One region of the Peribacillus frigoritolerans genome, then DNA from elsewhere that is predicted to be linked to it. Evidence: a T-box and tRNA genes for the amino acid it is inferred to sense, from the RefSeq annotation. Region 1 holds a T-box; the other holds one or more tRNA genes.
What was found. A T-box is a leader RNA that pairs with one kind of tRNA and senses whether it is charged. The one in region 1 lies ahead of glyQ (glycine--tRNA ligase subunit alpha), so its partner is inferred to be a tRNA-Gly.

Region 1 (8,311 bases):
GATGATTTTATTCATGGCAGCAAACCCTGCAACCAAATCACTGATCTCTTTCATTAAGGATAAACGGTTATTACGGATTGCTTCATCATCTGCCATGACCATTGTATTCTCGAAATATGACTCTATTTCCGATTGAAGCGAAACAAGCTGTTCAAACCGCTCATTCTCATCTTTAGATTCCATATAACGGATTGCCACTTGTTGATATTTTACATATAACGCATTTTCTTGATCATTTTCAAAGACAGAAGGATCAACTGTCACCTTATTGTCACATTTTACGGCAATGTTCATGACCCGACTTAATGCTTCCAGGCTTTCTTTAAACCCTGCTTCGTCCTTTTTAGCATCCAAGACATGTGCACGTTCCACGATAGAGTGGATATAACCGATCTCATTGAACAGAACTGCATCAATCAAATCGTAACGGATTTGCTGTTCTTGAAGCAGGTGTTTGACACGTGCTTTAAAGAATGTGAACATATCCGCTTTAACTTCTTCAAGATCACGTTTTAATATGCCTTTTGATTCCAGTCCTTTAAGGCCTAAAACAATAAGCTCCTCTAGAGAAATATTCCATTTCTTCTCCGCTAGGATTTGGACGACACCGCTCGCCTGCCTTCTTAATGCGTAGGGATCCTGGGAACCTGTCGGAATGACGCCAATAGCGAAGAATGAAGACAAAGTATCAATTTTTTCAGCTAAACTAACAACCGCACCAATGACTGAAGGCGGTACATTGTCATCCGCATGTCTTGGCATATAATGTTCATTGATAGCCGCGGCCACTTCTTTTGCTTCACCTTTTAAGATCGCATATTTTTCACCCATATACCCTTGCAATTCAGGGAATTCATAAACCATTTGACTCACCAAATCGAACTTGGCAATTGCCGCTGTCCGAAGCGCCATTTCTTTTTCCGCCTTTAAATTCAAAGCATCCGCAAGGGCACCCGTCACTGCGGTTACCCGGGCAGTTTTCTCGGCTAAGGTACCGATTTCTTCATGATAAACGATGCTATCGAGCTTTTTCAAAGCATCCGAAATCTCTTTTTTCTGATCTTCTTTATAGAAGAATGCGGCATCAGATAGGCGGGCACGCAATACTTTTTCATTACCTTTAGAAACCTTATCCAAATGGCGGTCATCGCCGTTACGCACGGTTACAAAGTGAGCAAGCAGTTTCCCGTCCTGATCTTTAACAGGGAAATAACGCTGATGTTCCTTCATCGATGTGATAAGCACCTCAGCTGGAAGCCCAAGGAATTCTTCTTCAAAATCACCAAATAACACCGTTGGATACTCTACCAAATTATTGACTTCTTCAAGCAGATCTTCATCGACTGGGATGATCCAGCCTTTCTCCTGCTCAAGCTCTTTAATCTGATCCAATATAACTTGCCGGCGTTTATCTGGATCCGCCATAACAAATTGTTCTTTTAACGTATCTTCGTACAGTTCCGGCAGTTCGATGCTAGCGCTATCTCCCAAGAAACGGTGTCCTTTTGTTTCACGGCCCGTTTCCACATCAGCAATGCTGAATGGCACAATGTCATTGCCGAATAAGGCAATCAGCCATTTAATCGGACGAACGAAGCGGAGCTCCTGATTGGCCCAACGCATATTTTTCGGGAACGTCATGCCGCTGATGATTTCAGCAAGCTCAGATAAAAGCTGAACGGTCTGCTGTCCTTTTATGAATTTATTCACATGGACATATTCCACACCCTTGAGTTCTTTAAAATAAATGTCCTCTGAAGTCATGCCTTGACCCCTGACGAAGCCCAATGCGGCTTTAGACCAGTTGCCTTCACTGTCCAAAGCGATTTTCTTAGCCGGGCCTTTTGCTTCTTCTTCGATATCCTTTTGGGATTCTTCCACGTCTTTCACCAGTACAGCCAAACGTCTTGGTGTGGAAAAAGCTTCAACCGTTCCGAATTCTATCGCTTTTTCCTTTAGCCATTGCTGCACCTTATCTGACAACTGCTTCATTGATGCTGTCACAAAACGGGCAGGCAGCTCTTCCAATCCAATCTCCAATAACAAATCACGCTTGCTCATTTGTATTCTCCCCTTTCACTTTCAGAATCGGGAAGCCTAATTTTTCCCGCTCTTCATAGAAGGTTTTGGCAACCTTGCGCGCTAGGTTACGGCACCGGGCAATATAACCCGTTCTTTCCGTCACCGAGATGGCACCTTTGGCATCCAAAAGGTTAAATGTATGTGAACATTTCAAAACATAATCATATGCGGGATGTACAAGTCCTTCTTCCATTTGCCGATGCGCTTCCTTTTCATACATCGTGAAAAGCTGAAACAGCATATCAAGGTCGGAGGTTTCGAACGTATATTTCGAATGTTCGTATTCCGGCTGTCCAAAAATATCCCGAACTGTGAATCCATCTGTCCATTCCAGGTCAAATACGTTTTCCTTATCTTGAATGTATGAGGCGAGACGTTCGATCCCGTATGTAATTTCCACGGAAACCGGCTTGCACTCAAGGCCGCCCACTTGTTGGAAATATGTAAATTGCGTGATTTCCATTCCATCAAGCCACACTTCCCAACCGAGACCAGCACACCCTAGTGATGGATTTTCCCAGTTGTCCTCCACAAAACGAATATCATGCTCAAGCGGATTTATCCCTAAAGCGCGTAAAGAATCCAAATATAACTCTTGGATATTGTCAGGCGACGGCTTCATGATCACTTGGAACTGATGGTGCTGATACAGACGGTTAGGGTTCTCACCATAACGACCGTCAGCAGGACGGCGTGAAGGCTCCACGTAAGCAACGCTCCAAGGCTCCGGTCCAATGGCTCTCAGGAACGTGTATGGGCTCATCGTTCCTGCCCCTTTCTCGACATCATAAGCATTCATTAATATGCAGCCTTGTTCAGACCAATGCTTTTGTAACGTTAAAATCATATTTTGAATATTCATCGTACACCTCCAAGTTATTTAAAACGGCTCTTTTTAAAATCAGGTCGGAACCCATCACATTTTGGCAAACAAAAAACTCCCGTCCCTATGCGAAATGCATAGGGACGAGAGTATACCCGCGGTTCCACCCTAATTGCCGTTTATAAAACGGCCTCTTTTCAAAGCAACATGCTCCGGAAACGCCCTTCCCTGTAAATCCATATCCCGGCTTCCACCGTCCCGGGTTCGCTTTTTATGGAGAATGACAGATACTCTTTTCCATCAACGCAATCTTCTTATTTTGATGATTAGAATTTTATACAAACTAGCATGGAATGTCAATAGGTCAGATCTTAAAACATATCTTTCATCGTATCAATCTGTTTCAGGAACTTTTTTGATTTCAAGTTCAGACCAGAATATTCCTCATAATAAGCATCGATGATCTTCCGCAGTTCTTTTTTCGTTTCAGGCTTGACGGAAATGTTTCCGAGCCTTGATAAATCGAAATAATAAAAGATCCGCAGCAATTTGACGGCTGCAGGTGAAATTTTATAATGATAAGGGTCCTTCCCCAGGCAGCGGTGACAGATAAACCCCGCTTCCCGAAGCGAGAAGGAGAATTCCCCTTCCGTTTCACCACATACAGCACATTGATTCAGCACTGGGTTAATCCCATTGACGGGCAGCATCTTCATTTCAAAAATGAATTTCAATACCTCTGCGTCATATTCTTCGTTTATGTAATGCAAGGTTTGCGAAAGCAACTCATACAAATATGGATTCGGTTTCTTATCCTCGACGCTTTTATCAAGCAATTCAACAATATAAGAAGCATAAGCAGTGGCAAAAAGATCCTCCCTTATGAAACGGAGTGAATCGACCATTTCTCCTTGCTGAAGACTTCCGAGTCCGGTTGATGTAGTTACAAGAAAATACCCGGAGCAAAAAAGCTGTGTGACGGCAGAAAGCCTGCTGTTAGGTTTACTGGCTCCTCTAGCCATAACGCCAATTTTTCCTAGCTCACGGGTATATATAGTAATGATTTTGTTATTTTCTCCATATGCAGTTCGCCTTATGACAATGCCCTCACATTTTTGGAGCATACCAAGACACCACCCATGCTCGCCAAGGCTAACCTATGAAACAGGAAAATCAATTTCTGCTAGCTCATCATTTAATCCCAAGTGTCTTTCCTGTCTTTCGACTTCTATCTCCTTAAACAGCAAATAGGTGTCCACATTACCTGTTTCAGTGAATAATTCCCAGGTAAAATCCAACATATAAAGCCCACCTTTCATTTTTAACTAGCAATATGAATATCCGACCATATGATTAGCTTGACCGTTTTCCAAACTTTCATGACGCGTAAATTTTGTTAATTAATACTCGCTTTCATTGAAGCCATAATCGCGAAGCTGGCTTGCTTTGTTACGCCAATCCTTCTGCACCTTTACCCACAGTTCCAGGAAAACTTTCGAGCCCAATAAGTTTTCGATATCCACTCTGGCACGGCTGCCGACTTCTTTAAGCATCTTCCCTTGCTTTCCGATGACAATGCCTTTTTGTGAATCACGTTCGACAACGATCGTCGCCATGACATTAATGGTGTCGCTGTTATCCATTTTTTTGATTGAATCGATGACAACAGCCACCGAATGCGGAATTTCTTCCCGTGTCAGGTGCAGCACCTTCTCGCGGACCAATTCGGAAATGATAAAACGTTCCGGGTGGTCGGTCACTTGGTCAGCAGGATAAAACTGGGGACCTTCAGGCAGATGTTCCTTGATTTGCTCAAGCAATGTATCAACGTTATTTCCTTCAAGCGCAGAAATCGGAACAACTGCCGCAAATGGGTAAAGCTGTTGGTATTTTTCAATGATCGGAAGTAAATCATCCGGATGCATCGCATCGATTTTGTTTACAACCAGAAAAACAGGCGTTTTTACGGATTGAAGTTTTTCAATGATAAACTCGTCACCGCGTCCGTATCCTTCAGTCGCATTGATCATGAAGAGAATCAAATCGACTTCCTTCAATGTATTCGTGGCCACTTTCATCATAAAATCACCAAGCTTATGCTTTGGTTTATGAATGCCGGGTGTATCGATGAAAATCATTTGTGAATCGTTTTGCGTAAGTACACCTTGGACCTTATTTCTTGTAGTTTGCGGTTTATCGCTCATAATGGCGATTTTTTGACCGATGACCCGATTCAGAAATGTACTCTTCCCAACATTAGGTCGTCCAATAATCGAAATGAAACCTGATTTGTAGTCTTTTACTTGTGTATCATTAAATAATTTATCCATTCAAATCCTCCGGTGAAAAAGCTCCTGGAAGCAATTCCTGTACTGTTAGTTCTTTTATATCCCCATTTAAGTTGGTCAAAACAACCGGCATATCCTTTTCGCACAGCTCTGAAATAACCTGCCTGCATGCCCCGCATGGAGCAACGGGACCATCGGTATCTGCAACAACTGCAAGTTTAGCGAATTTTTTATCGTCATGGGCATAAGCGCTGAATAAAGCTGTCCTTTCTGCGCAATTACACATGCTGTATGCAGCATTTTCTATATTACAACCATGATAGACCTTTCCATCAGCGGTTAAAAGGGCTGCCCCCACCTTAAATTTGGAGTAAGGCACATAAGCTTTATCCCTTGCTTTTTTAGCTTCCTCAATCAATTCTTTTGTATTCAATTCACATCTTCCTTTCAAATTGAGTACCATTTCGGCAATCTACAGGCCAAACTTGGGCAAAAAGATAATCAATCCAACTATTATAGAAAATATAGCATATATGAATACAGCTCCGGCTGCAATATCTTTTGCCTGCTTGGCAAGCGGATGGATTTGATCCGTTACCAGGTCCACTACCCTTTCAATCGCTGAATTAACGAGCTCCAACGTAATCGTACCGGCTATGGCCGCCAAAATGAAAAGCCACTCCATCCCATTCAATGAGAAGTACCAACCAAAGAATACGACGATTGCCGTTAACGCGAAGTGAATCTTGATATTGCGTTCAGTCCGAACAGCCTCCAAAATTCCCTGACAGGCAAAAGAGAAACTTTTTAATAAAGGATACCTTTTTTTACCCTTCTCTTGAAAGTCCATATTCTTCCAAGATCTCCTTTTGTTTTGTGAACATCACTTTTTCATCTTCTTCATTCATGTGGTCAAATCCTAATAAATGAAGAAATCCATGCAGTGCCAAAAATCCAAGTTCCCGGTCAAATGAATGACCATATTCTTCAGCCTGTTCTTTTGTGCGTTCAATGGAAATGATGATATCCCCTAGCATGCGGGGCATTTCGGCCCCGATAATTTTCACTTCATCTTCTCCCATTTCTTCAAGCGCAAAAGAAATGACATCTGTAGCTGAATCTTTGTGACGATATTCTTTATTGATTTCCCGAATCCTATCATTGTCAACAAATGTAACAGACAGCTCGGTGTCTTTTTCAATGTTTTCTTTTCTTGCCGCAAATTGCAGAATGCTTTCAACAAGGTGCTGAGCTTCCTCCGTTACTTCATTCGTTTCATCCATTAAATCGATAGCTAAAATCATTCTTTCACCTTCTGTCCTAATTTATCCGACTCCGGATATTCAATCCTGGAGTGGAAGATACCATTAAGCGATTCACATAAAGAATGCTTCACGATACTCAATTCTCTCATAGTAATGTCACATTCATCAAATTGACCATCAGAGATCCTGTCCTGAATGATGAAACTTACCAGTTCTTCAATCTTCTCCGGAGTTGGGTGCTTCATCGATCTCACTGCAGCTTCCACACTATCGGCTATGCCGATGACGGCTACTTCCTTCATTACTGCCCTCGGCCCGGGATAACGGTAGTCCGCTTCGAGTGTGGACTCATCTAGTTTTTTTGCCTTGTGGTAGAAAAATTTCAATAAAGTGGTCCCATGATGCTGCTCTGCAATATCCACAATCTCTTTCGGAAATTTGTTACTGCGAAGCATCTCCCCGCCGTCTACGGCGTGGGCAATGATGATATCCCTGCTCGTTTCCGGCTGCAGCCGATCATGCGGATTCTCTTCATTCATCTGATTTTCGATGAAGAAATGCGGCCGCTTCGTTTTACCGATATCATGATAATAACTGCCGACCCTTGCCAGCAATCCATTCGAGCCGATGGCTTCACAAGCCGATTCCGCCAAATTGGCCACCATCACGCTATGATGATATGTCCCCGGAGCCTCAATCAAGATCCTCCGAAGTAAAGGATGATTGGGATTCGCGAGCTCGATAAGCTTAATTGATGATAAGATCCCGAAACCAGCCTCGAAAAACGGCAACAGGCCCATAGTCAAAACGGCTGCACCCACTCCAGAACCCATCGCAGCAGCAGCATAATACAAGTACTCCATTCTAGTATAATGGCTGTCCATAATAAAGATGAGCGAAAAAACAAATGCCATATTGATTAAAGCCAATAGCAGCCCCGCTACCAGCACCTTTGATTTGAAATTGGGCCTCGATAGAATGATGATTGCCGTCAATCCCCCAAATATGATATAAAGCCCCATCGAGAAATCCAGATTTCCAGGTGTATCACCATTGAATATAATCGTACCATACGAACCTAACAATATGATCATTGCTACCGCTAGCTTATCATTCAATAAAATCTTGATGAGCATCGCCGCCATGGCACCCGGGAAAATGTATTCCAAGTTCGAGTTTTTCAGGTCTGCGAGAATGCTGACTGTTTTCATGGTAGCCATTGAAAGGATGAAGACAAGACTGAAAATCAATAACTGATTGTACTTGTTATCCTTTTTGGAAATGGAATAGTAGAAAAAGTAATAAAAAGCGGCAAAAGTCAGGAATATGAATAACAGCAGGCCGATATACGGGTAAATGGTAGACTCCGTATTTAAGAAGCCCGCCAGTTCAAGCTGCCTATATACATCCCTGTCCACTAATTGATTTTCTTCAACGATGATCTGACCTTGAAGGATCCTGATCGGCTCCACGCTTTCAACCGCTTTCCTACGCTGTTCCTCGGTTTTGTCCTTATCGAAAAATACATTCTGAATGATTGCCGTACGCGCAAGGGAAGTGGAGGCTTTTTTCATATCGCCGCTAATGCTCATATAACCCAATTCCTCTACAACCTTTTTCTTGGCATTTTCGACGTCACTTGCAGCGATTCGGGAGCTCATCACATTATTCACTGCTGTAATGGTTGAATCCTTCGCTATTTTCAACTCATCTTCATCAGCCTGCACTAATGCAAGGAAAACGGATTCCTCGATATTTTTATTCACTTCATCGGTCAATTTTTCTTTTAATATGGAAACTTTTTGAGCATCCGTCTTTACGGTCTCTTTTTTATCCTCCTTTTCCTCATCTTC
Region 2 (8,311 bases), 920 kb from region 1:
AAAAACTGAAAATCTTTGCGGAGTTTTCGGAAACGATCAATTATCTTTATGTAATAGATAATGATAAAAAATTAGTAGGTGTTGTCTCATATCGGGATTTAATAATAAATGATGAATCTGAAAAAATTCAAGATATTATGTATAGCCGGGTTATCTCCGTTTCTGCTGATGAAGACCAAGAAGAGGTAGCTCGTGTCATTGAGCGATATGATTTTTTAGCAATTCCTGTAGTTGAAAAAAATAATGAATTATTAGGAATAGTAACCGTCGATGATATTATTGATGTTGTCATTAAGGAAGCGAATGAAGATATTGAAAAATTATCGGCATCCGGTAAAGCTATAGACTTTGACACGAAGGCGCACGTGGCCGCATATCGTCGGCTGCCCTGGCTTATTTTACTTTTATTTATCGGATTAGTGTCTGGAACCATTATAAGCGGTTTTGAAGAAACATTGTCCAAAGTTGTTGCGCTTGCTTTCTTTATGCCGATGATCGCAGGGATGACTGGAAATACAGGTACTCAATCTTTAGCTGTTGTTGTAAGAGGCCTAATCACTAGTGATACGGATAAAGGAGTCGTGACCAGACTTATTATACGGGAATTGAAAGTTGGATTGATAATAGGCATTACCTGTGGAATATTGATTTCCATCATAGCTTATGTTTGGCAGGGAAATTCCGTTCTGGGATTAGTGGTTGGAAGTTCGTTAGTGATGACCCTAATTATCGGGACTTTAGCTGGGACCATTATTCCTTTGATATTATATAAATTCAACATCGATCCTGCAGTTGCTTCTGGTCCGCTAATTACAACACTAAATGATATACTCTCGTTACTTATTTACTTTGGAATTGCCACGATGTTTATTTCAAAATTGATGTAGACTATCCATTAAACCAAGTTCACATATGTTTGCAAAGTTTTTTCAAGGGCGAACATAGTCTTAATGATTGCAGTACAAACTGTCCAGGCTGATGTTTTAATTCGGGAAAGTGCGGAGCTTGATCATCTGCCTAGCACACGATAAAAATAGAGTATTTCAAGCTGCGGCCTTTTCTCGGTATCCAATCGGGGAAAGGCCGTTAAATTTTTCTCGGGAGTGAATCGTATATTGAAATGAAAACATGGGACATAATAGGCTGTAGCATGTTTGGGGTTTTCAGGAAAGGCTACATCAAGAGTGTTATGGAAGCAATAGCCAATCATATTCTTTGACCTATGAACTTCATCAGTGATACGCTTCTTTTCGAAATTACGTATTCAAACCAAGGAGGAACAATGATGACACAAACTAAACAACAAATAATCACCCTGGCAAACCGTCCAAAAGGTATGCCTTCGAAAGGGGATTTCAACTTTGTTGAGAGTGAAGTTCCCACACCAAAGGATAATGAGATTTTAGTACGTACACTATATTTATCTGTCGATCCATACATGCGTGGCAGAATGCAAGATACCAAATCATATATTGCTCCATTTGAATTGAATAAGGTCATCACGGGCGGCGTTGTTGCTGAAGTTGTTGAGTCCAAATCGAATTCCTTCAAACAAGGGGATGTCGTTGTTGGGAACATCGACTGGGCAGAATACACAGTTGTCACCGAAAAGGAAATCCGCGTGATTGATCCCAAGGTGGCTCCGGTCACAACTCATTTAGGGATTCTTGGAATGACCGGTTTAACTGCTTACTTTGGTTTGCTTGATATTGGAAAACCTCAAGAAGGTGAAACGGTAGTCGTTTCAGGAGCGGCTGGAGCAGTTGGTTCAGTAGTCGGACAAATTGCTAAGATTAAAGGTGCGAAGGTTGTTGGCATCGCTGGTTCAGATGAAAAACTTGAGTATTTAACGAAAGAACTAGGATTTGATGGAGCCGTAAACTATAAAAGTGAAAGTTTTGCGACAGATTTAGCTAATGCTGTTCCCGATGGAGTCGATGTTTATTTCGATAATGTGGGCGGCGAGGTGTCCGATGCTGTTTTCACACTTTTGAATGCGAATGCCCGAATACCATTATGCGGAGCGATTTCCTCGTATAACGCAGAAGGAAAAGATCTAGGACCGCGTCTGCAATCGGCGATGATCAAAACGAGTGCACTAATGAAAGGTTTCACAGTTGGAAATTATGCCTCTAGATTCCAAGAAGGTGCTACGGATTTAGGTAAGTGGCTTCAAGAAGGAAAGCTGAAGTATGAAGAAACGATTATTGAAGGGTTCGAAAACACACCTGATGCATTTTTAGGTTTGTTTAAAGGAACGAACCTCGGTAAACAGCTTGTAAAAGTTGCGGAACCTGAATTCGCTCAACTATAAGTTTTATGAAATAAAGCTGTGGAAGTTCCTTTTTTTGATTTTAAGCAGCTTATGACAAAAGCGGCCTTTTTTCGATTTTTTCAATCGGGGAAAGGCCGTTTTCCTTTCAAATAAAAATATGATCCTTCATTACCTTTAGTGGTATCTTTTGATTCATATGAAGGAAATTAATTATTAGAAGTCACTTCATCAGACATAGCCTTCACTGCGAGAAGTGCCTGAAATTGAAGGATGCTCAAAAATCTGCCAGGAAATTTTGGACCTTCAAGAAGAGCTTCAGTTTTGCGGAGAAGCAACTGGCTAATCAATCTATTAATCCTCATATGGGAGTTCATTTTTGAATCCCTTTCTTTAAATGAGTGATTCTTCGTCCCTATTAATAGGATGAAATTGGAAGGTTTATAGAAAAGTCTGTAAAAATGCCAGTTTTCATTATAAAATGTAATTACAAAGAGAAAGGTGATGAACCATGTCAAACGTTGCTAAATTTCGTGATTTTTTAACTAGTGAGAAAATCTATATGAATGAGTTGAATGAAGATGGCACCACCTTTTTTAGGGCTGAGCAAAAGTTAAAGGACGGGTGGAAGGTCCTTTTAGTATTTGCTTTCAATCAAGATGAAAATGTGGCGGACTTATTTTGCTTTAATGTCGCCGAGTTGAAGAATCCTGAAAAGAAACAGGATGTACATACACTGTTGAATGAATATAATGCTAATTTTAGGTATTCCAAGCTGTATGAGGAAAATGGGACCATTTCCATTCGGTATTCATACTCCATTGAGGGGGATATCGTACCGGATCTGGCGTTCAGGAAGTTAATCATGCTGCTTGAAACGGCACAGCAGGTTTATCCGCGGTTAATGGAAGTCATTTGGTCTTAAATCATCATATATAGGATGTAAAAGTTCTCTGAATCAGGGGACTTTTTAACATTTTTACTAGAGTGAATGAATATATTAACGTTACAATACGGTAATTATTAATTTTTTTTAAAAGAACTATTGCATTTTTTCACATTAAACTATATAATTAATTTTGTTGATTGGTAATTCGACAAACTTCTACAAGAATATGCGGGTGTAGTTTAGTGGTAAAACCTCAGCCTTCCAAGCTGATGATGAGGGTTCGATTCCCTTCACCCGCTCCAATACATACTCATAACGTAGGGTTTCGTTACCTGGAGAACGAAGCTTTGCGTTTTAATATTATTACAAGAATTCTACTGTTTACAGTGGGATTTTTTTATTGTCCAAATTGCCAGCATTTTATCGAAGCAGTGTTACCGTATGTCATACCGCAACAAAAACCAGAGTTTTTTTATTTTTCGACTATCCACTATTCGGAAGAGTGGGAATTCGATGCAGCACAAACTTGTTCAATGTGATTAACTACGTTAGTAGAATCAGTTTGACTAAGTGTGTGCTTTTTTGTCCAAACTGACAAGCTGTGTAGTCGAAGTCTGTTAGAGCGAGGCGTGCCAGGCTATGTAACCATTGATATGGTTGCAGTTTACCGGCAAAAAAGGGATTGGGAGTCGAATAGTGAGGTGTAGGTTGAAACAAAATTGCTCTGCTGAAATTGTCTGAAAAGTTTTTTGGAAAAAAATGTATTAAATCTCACTCTTCATGTTTTTTTACTGTAATCCTTAATGGATGGAAGAAATTTGCGACACTCCTGCCGAATAACTGGCTAGCCGAGACCCCACAGGCGCTTGAGCCGAGGAGGCTTGGCAGACAGTCGGCGGAAAGGGAGCGGATTTCTGAAATCAACTGGAATGTAGTTTTAAAAAAAACGTAGGCTGGACTCATCCAGAACCAGGTTTAAGACTGGGTGATCCTTCATGTTTTTTTTACTGTAATCCTCAATGGATGGAAGAAATGCACGACACTCCTGCCGAATAACCGGCTAGCCGAGACCCCACAAAAGCTTGCTTGATGAGGCTTAGTAGACTGTTGGCGGAAAGGGAGCGGATTTCTGAAATCAATTGGAATGTAGTTTAAGAAAAAACAGTAGGCTGGACTCATCCCGAACCAAATTTATGACTAGGTGATCCTTTATGCTCTTAAATTTCAGGTTCTGGGATGGATCGATCGGTTGAATAAAAGGATACTAGCGCACTGGTTTTATTAATTGGAAAAATCATAAATAGACCCCTTCCGATTGTGGAAAGGGTTTATTTTCGTTCAATTTTTAATTATCCTTCTACAATCGAGTAAGTCCCTTCACCACCGTGGATTTCAAGGAACATGTCCATCAGGGATTTCGTCAGCTGATCTGCTTCCGTGATTGGAGTATTGGGCTGTAAATAAATGATTTGGATGGCTTTTTTCGTTTCTTCGGTGACTTTCGTGCGTTCTGAATCAACGTAAGGACTTCCGAATGTGCCCACATCATCGGCTGATGTAATCATATTTTCCATGGAATTCAAGCGGCCGTTCAAACCTTCATAACCATCTGACGCCTCGCCGATCTTAATCGAGATGTCCCCTGATAATTTTTCCGCATCATAAATGCCGATCGGAACTTCATATAACAGCGAGAAGAAGTTATTTAAATCGATGGCTGAATGGATGGGTGTCAAGTAATTCTGTTTTTTTACGCGGCGGTAAAGGGCTTCCACGGAGGGGCGATACCGTGACGGATTTGTTCCTGTAGCCTTGAAAATCTCCCGCCACACTTTAATGCCGGAAAAGTCGGTCAATTCCTTTTCTTCAAGGTCGAAGAAAAGAGCTTCCTGAAATAGTTGAAGTCTTCCTTTCACCATTTGCGGGGAGGGACCTACTTCGATGTTTTCATATGTAATGATCCCAACTTTGAATTGAGGGATTTTACTGCTAAGATTAGCTGATATGGTAATTTCCAACCGTTTCACCTCCAAAAATGATTGCAATTAGTTTATCATAGATAGCAATGGTTTGAAAAAGATTCAAGCTTTCAATGGGAATACTGAATGAACGTAGGTGATTAATATGGATATGAACACATTCAAGCAAGAAGTGATTTTATATAGTAAGGAAATCGGCATCGATAAAATCGGCTTTACATCGGCCACGGCCTTTACCGAATTGAAAGCTCGGTTGATACGTCAACAGGAGCTGGATTATCAGTCAGGGTTTGAAGAAGCCGATATAGAAAAAAGGGTAAGGCCTGATTTGATATTCGATAAACCGCAATCCATCATTTCGATTGCGCTTGCTTATCCTTCGAAATTGAAGGATGCTCCGCAAAGTACAAAAAGTGAGCGCCGGGGGATCTTTTGCCGGGCGTCATGGGGAACGGATTATCATACCGTTCTTCGTAATAAATTGCAGTTACTTGAGGATTTCATTAAAGATAAAGTGCCAGGAGCAATGATGAAGTCCATGGTTGATACGGGCGAATTATCAGATAGGGCAGTGGCTGAGCGTGCAGGTATTGGCTGGAGTGCAAAAAACAGTATGATCATCACACCGGAATTCGGGTCATATGTATACTTGGGAGACATGATAACCAACCTGCCATTTGAACCGGATCAACCGATGGAAGATCAATGCGGGACATGCAATAAATGTGTCGATGTTTGCCCGACTGGAGCGCTCGTTCAGGGTGGGCAGCTAAATTCCAAGCGTTGCATTGCGTTCTTAACGCAGACAAAAGGTTTCCTTCCGGATGAGTTCAGGACGAAAATAGGCAATCGTTTGTATGGATGTGATACATGCCAGACTGTTTGTCCGAAAAACAAAGGAATGGATTTTCATTTTCATGAAGAGATGGAACCCGACCCGGAGCTGGCGAAACCGCTGTTAAAACCCCTGCTTACGATTTCAAATCGGGACTTCAAAGAGACATACGGCCATGTATCTGGCTCCTGGCGCGGTAAAAAACCAATCCAACGAAATGCCATTTTAGCATTGGCCCATTTCAAAGATGAAACGGCATTGCCTCAATTGATACAGGTCATGAAGGATGATCCGCGGCCTGTCATCAGGGGGACGGCGGCCTGGGCAGTTGGGAAAATTGGCCGGGCGCAGGCTGTTTCCGCATTGGAAGAAGCACGAATGAAGGAAAAGGATGAAGAGGTATTGGCGGAAATTGAGAAAGGACTGCAGTTTACCTTGGAAACAAAATAATATTTAAAATGCAGCCGCCCGGTAAATATTACGGGGCGGCTTTTTTTGGCTTAAAATATTCCGTTACCTTCAAGGAAACCTTTTTAAAAGTATCATTATATTTATAAAGTTGAAACTCCCACATTTTATGAAATTGTGTTTTTGTCCATGCCCTCATACATACACATTAGCATAGATGGTAAGAAGGAGGGCATGAACTTGAGGGAACAATTGCAACGCCTTTTACAAGAAAGGGTGGAGTTTTATACTTCCGATGAACTGGAACGGGGTGAAAGGAAGTTACATTTGAAGAAGGAAATGATGAGGAACCGTGCTGCGGAAATTGTTCGGGTGAATGCGGCAGGCAAGGTACATTCAAAGAGAAAGGAAGATAATGATACAGTTCTGACATATCACGTGCACCTGCAATATTTATTGAAACAGGAGGATTCATTTTATATAGAAGAAGAAATGGAAGAAAGGGAGGCCCGGTTTCGAAATGGGTATATAGTGGATGAACGTGAGCTGTTTCCCAGCTTTGAAACCGAAGAGGCACCGCCAAAATGTGATCCAGGCGCAGATCGTCTCGCATATAAGTATGATCGGATGAAGGCCGTCCAATATGCCGAGCGTTGGTGGAACGAATTTAATCCAGCTTATTATAAATTCACTGATGATTGTACGAATTACATTTCACAATGTTTACATGCGGGAGGAATACCGATGTGGGGGGCTCCAAACAAAAGTAAGGGCTGGTGGATAAGAGGGAAAAGCTGGAGTTATACATGGACGACGGCCCATTCTTTATACCATCTGCTTAAAGCTGGGAATGCCATCAGGACAAAGCAGGTCGGGTCGGCCAAGGAATTGAATTTGGGTGATATCCTCTGCATAGATTTCGAAGGGGACGGAAGGTTTGATCATAATTTGATCGTAACGGCGAAGGATCAGGACGGGATGCCGCTAGTGAATGCACATACGATGAACAGCCGTCACCGGTATTGGACATATGAGGATTCAACCAGATACACACCGAACATCGTTTATAAGTTCTTTGTGATTTTGGATGGAGGGTGATTGGTTTTTAGTCTTTTTTGTTTAATGCTATAATTAAGGTGAAGTTCAAACTAGAGGTGAAAATGAAGTGTCAATACATGTAGTTTTATATCAACCACAGATTCCAGCAAATACAGGAAATATCGCAAGAACGTGTGCAGGGACGGATACGTCTTTACATCTCATTCGCCCGCTCGGTTTCTCGACGGATGACAAACAGCTCAAACGGGCCGGGCTCGATTACTGGGAGAATGTAAAGATCCATTATTATGATTCGTTAGAAGAGTTTTATGAAAGAAATGCCGGCGGTGAATTTTATTACTTGACGAAATTCGGAGAGCAGCCACATTCCAGCTTCGATTACAGTGATCAAGACAGTGAGATATACTTCATTTTTGGCCGTGAAACGACGGGTCTCCCGAAAGAGGTGATCCAAGAAAATATGGATCGGTGCCTGCGGATTCCAATGACGGATAAAGTACGTTCACTTAATCTGTCGAACACGGCTGCCATCTTGGTTTATGAAGCACTTAGACAGCAAAATTACCGTGAATTGGATTTGAAAACAAAAGATTGAGTTTCATCAATACTGTCATCGGGGGTATTTCAGCCCCGATGATGGATACATATTCTTTAGGGGTGGGAGCATTGAATAACATTATTGAGAAGATTTTAGATCACCGTTCCATTCGTTCTTTTGAGGACAAGTTGTTGTCTGAGGAGCAAATCAATACGATTGTGGAATGTGCCCAAGCGGCATCGACTTCAAGTTATATTCAAGCGTATTCAATCATAGGGGTAACCGATCCGGAAAAGAAAGCCAAGCTTGCTGAACTTGCCGGACCACAATC

Region 2: it has a tRNA-Gly gene. The T-box ahead of glyQ (glycine--tRNA ligase subunit alpha) is inferred to sense a tRNA for this amino acid. The anticodon was not compared.

Annotation. Positions count from the first base shown of each region.
Region 1 is NZ_CP158190.1:3,745,491-3,753,801, forward strand. It holds gene glyS (glycine--tRNA ligase subunit beta) at 1-2,061, opposite strand, end outside; gene glyQ (glycine--tRNA ligase subunit alpha) at 2,048-2,944, opposite strand; T-box leader at 3,042-3,218, opposite strand; gene recO (DNA repair protein RecO) at 3,277-4,029, opposite strand; gene ABOA58_RS18360 (YqzL family protein) at 4,063-4,206, opposite strand; gene era (GTPase Era) at 4,306-5,235, opposite strand; gene ABOA58_RS18370 (cytidine deaminase) at 5,228-5,626, opposite strand; gene ABOA58_RS18375 (diacylglycerol kinase family protein) at 5,666-6,043, opposite strand; gene ybeY (rRNA maturation RNase YbeY) at 6,021-6,497, opposite strand; gene ABOA58_RS18385 (HD family phosphohydrolase) at 6,494-8,311, opposite strand, start outside.
Region 2 is NZ_CP158190.1:4,661,721-4,670,031, reverse strand. It holds gene mgtE (magnesium transporter) at 1-887, shown strand, start outside; gene ABOA58_RS22985 (NADP-dependent oxidoreductase) at 1,286-2,314, shown strand; gene ABOA58_RS22980 (YbjN domain-containing protein) at 2,784-3,197, shown strand; tRNA gene ABOA58_RS22975 (tRNA-Gly) at 3,390-3,463, shown strand; gene ABOA58_RS22970 (B3/B4 domain-containing protein) at 4,511-5,179, opposite strand; gene queG (tRNA epoxyqueuosine(34) reductase QueG) at 5,286-6,425, shown strand; gene ABOA58_RS22960 (amidase domain-containing protein) at 6,624-7,481, shown strand; gene trmL (tRNA (uridine(34)/cytosine(34)/5-carboxymethylaminomethyluridine(34)-2'-O)-methyltransferase TrmL) at 7,549-8,037, shown strand; gene nfsA (oxygen-insensitive NADPH nitroreductase) at 8,109-8,311, shown strand, end outside.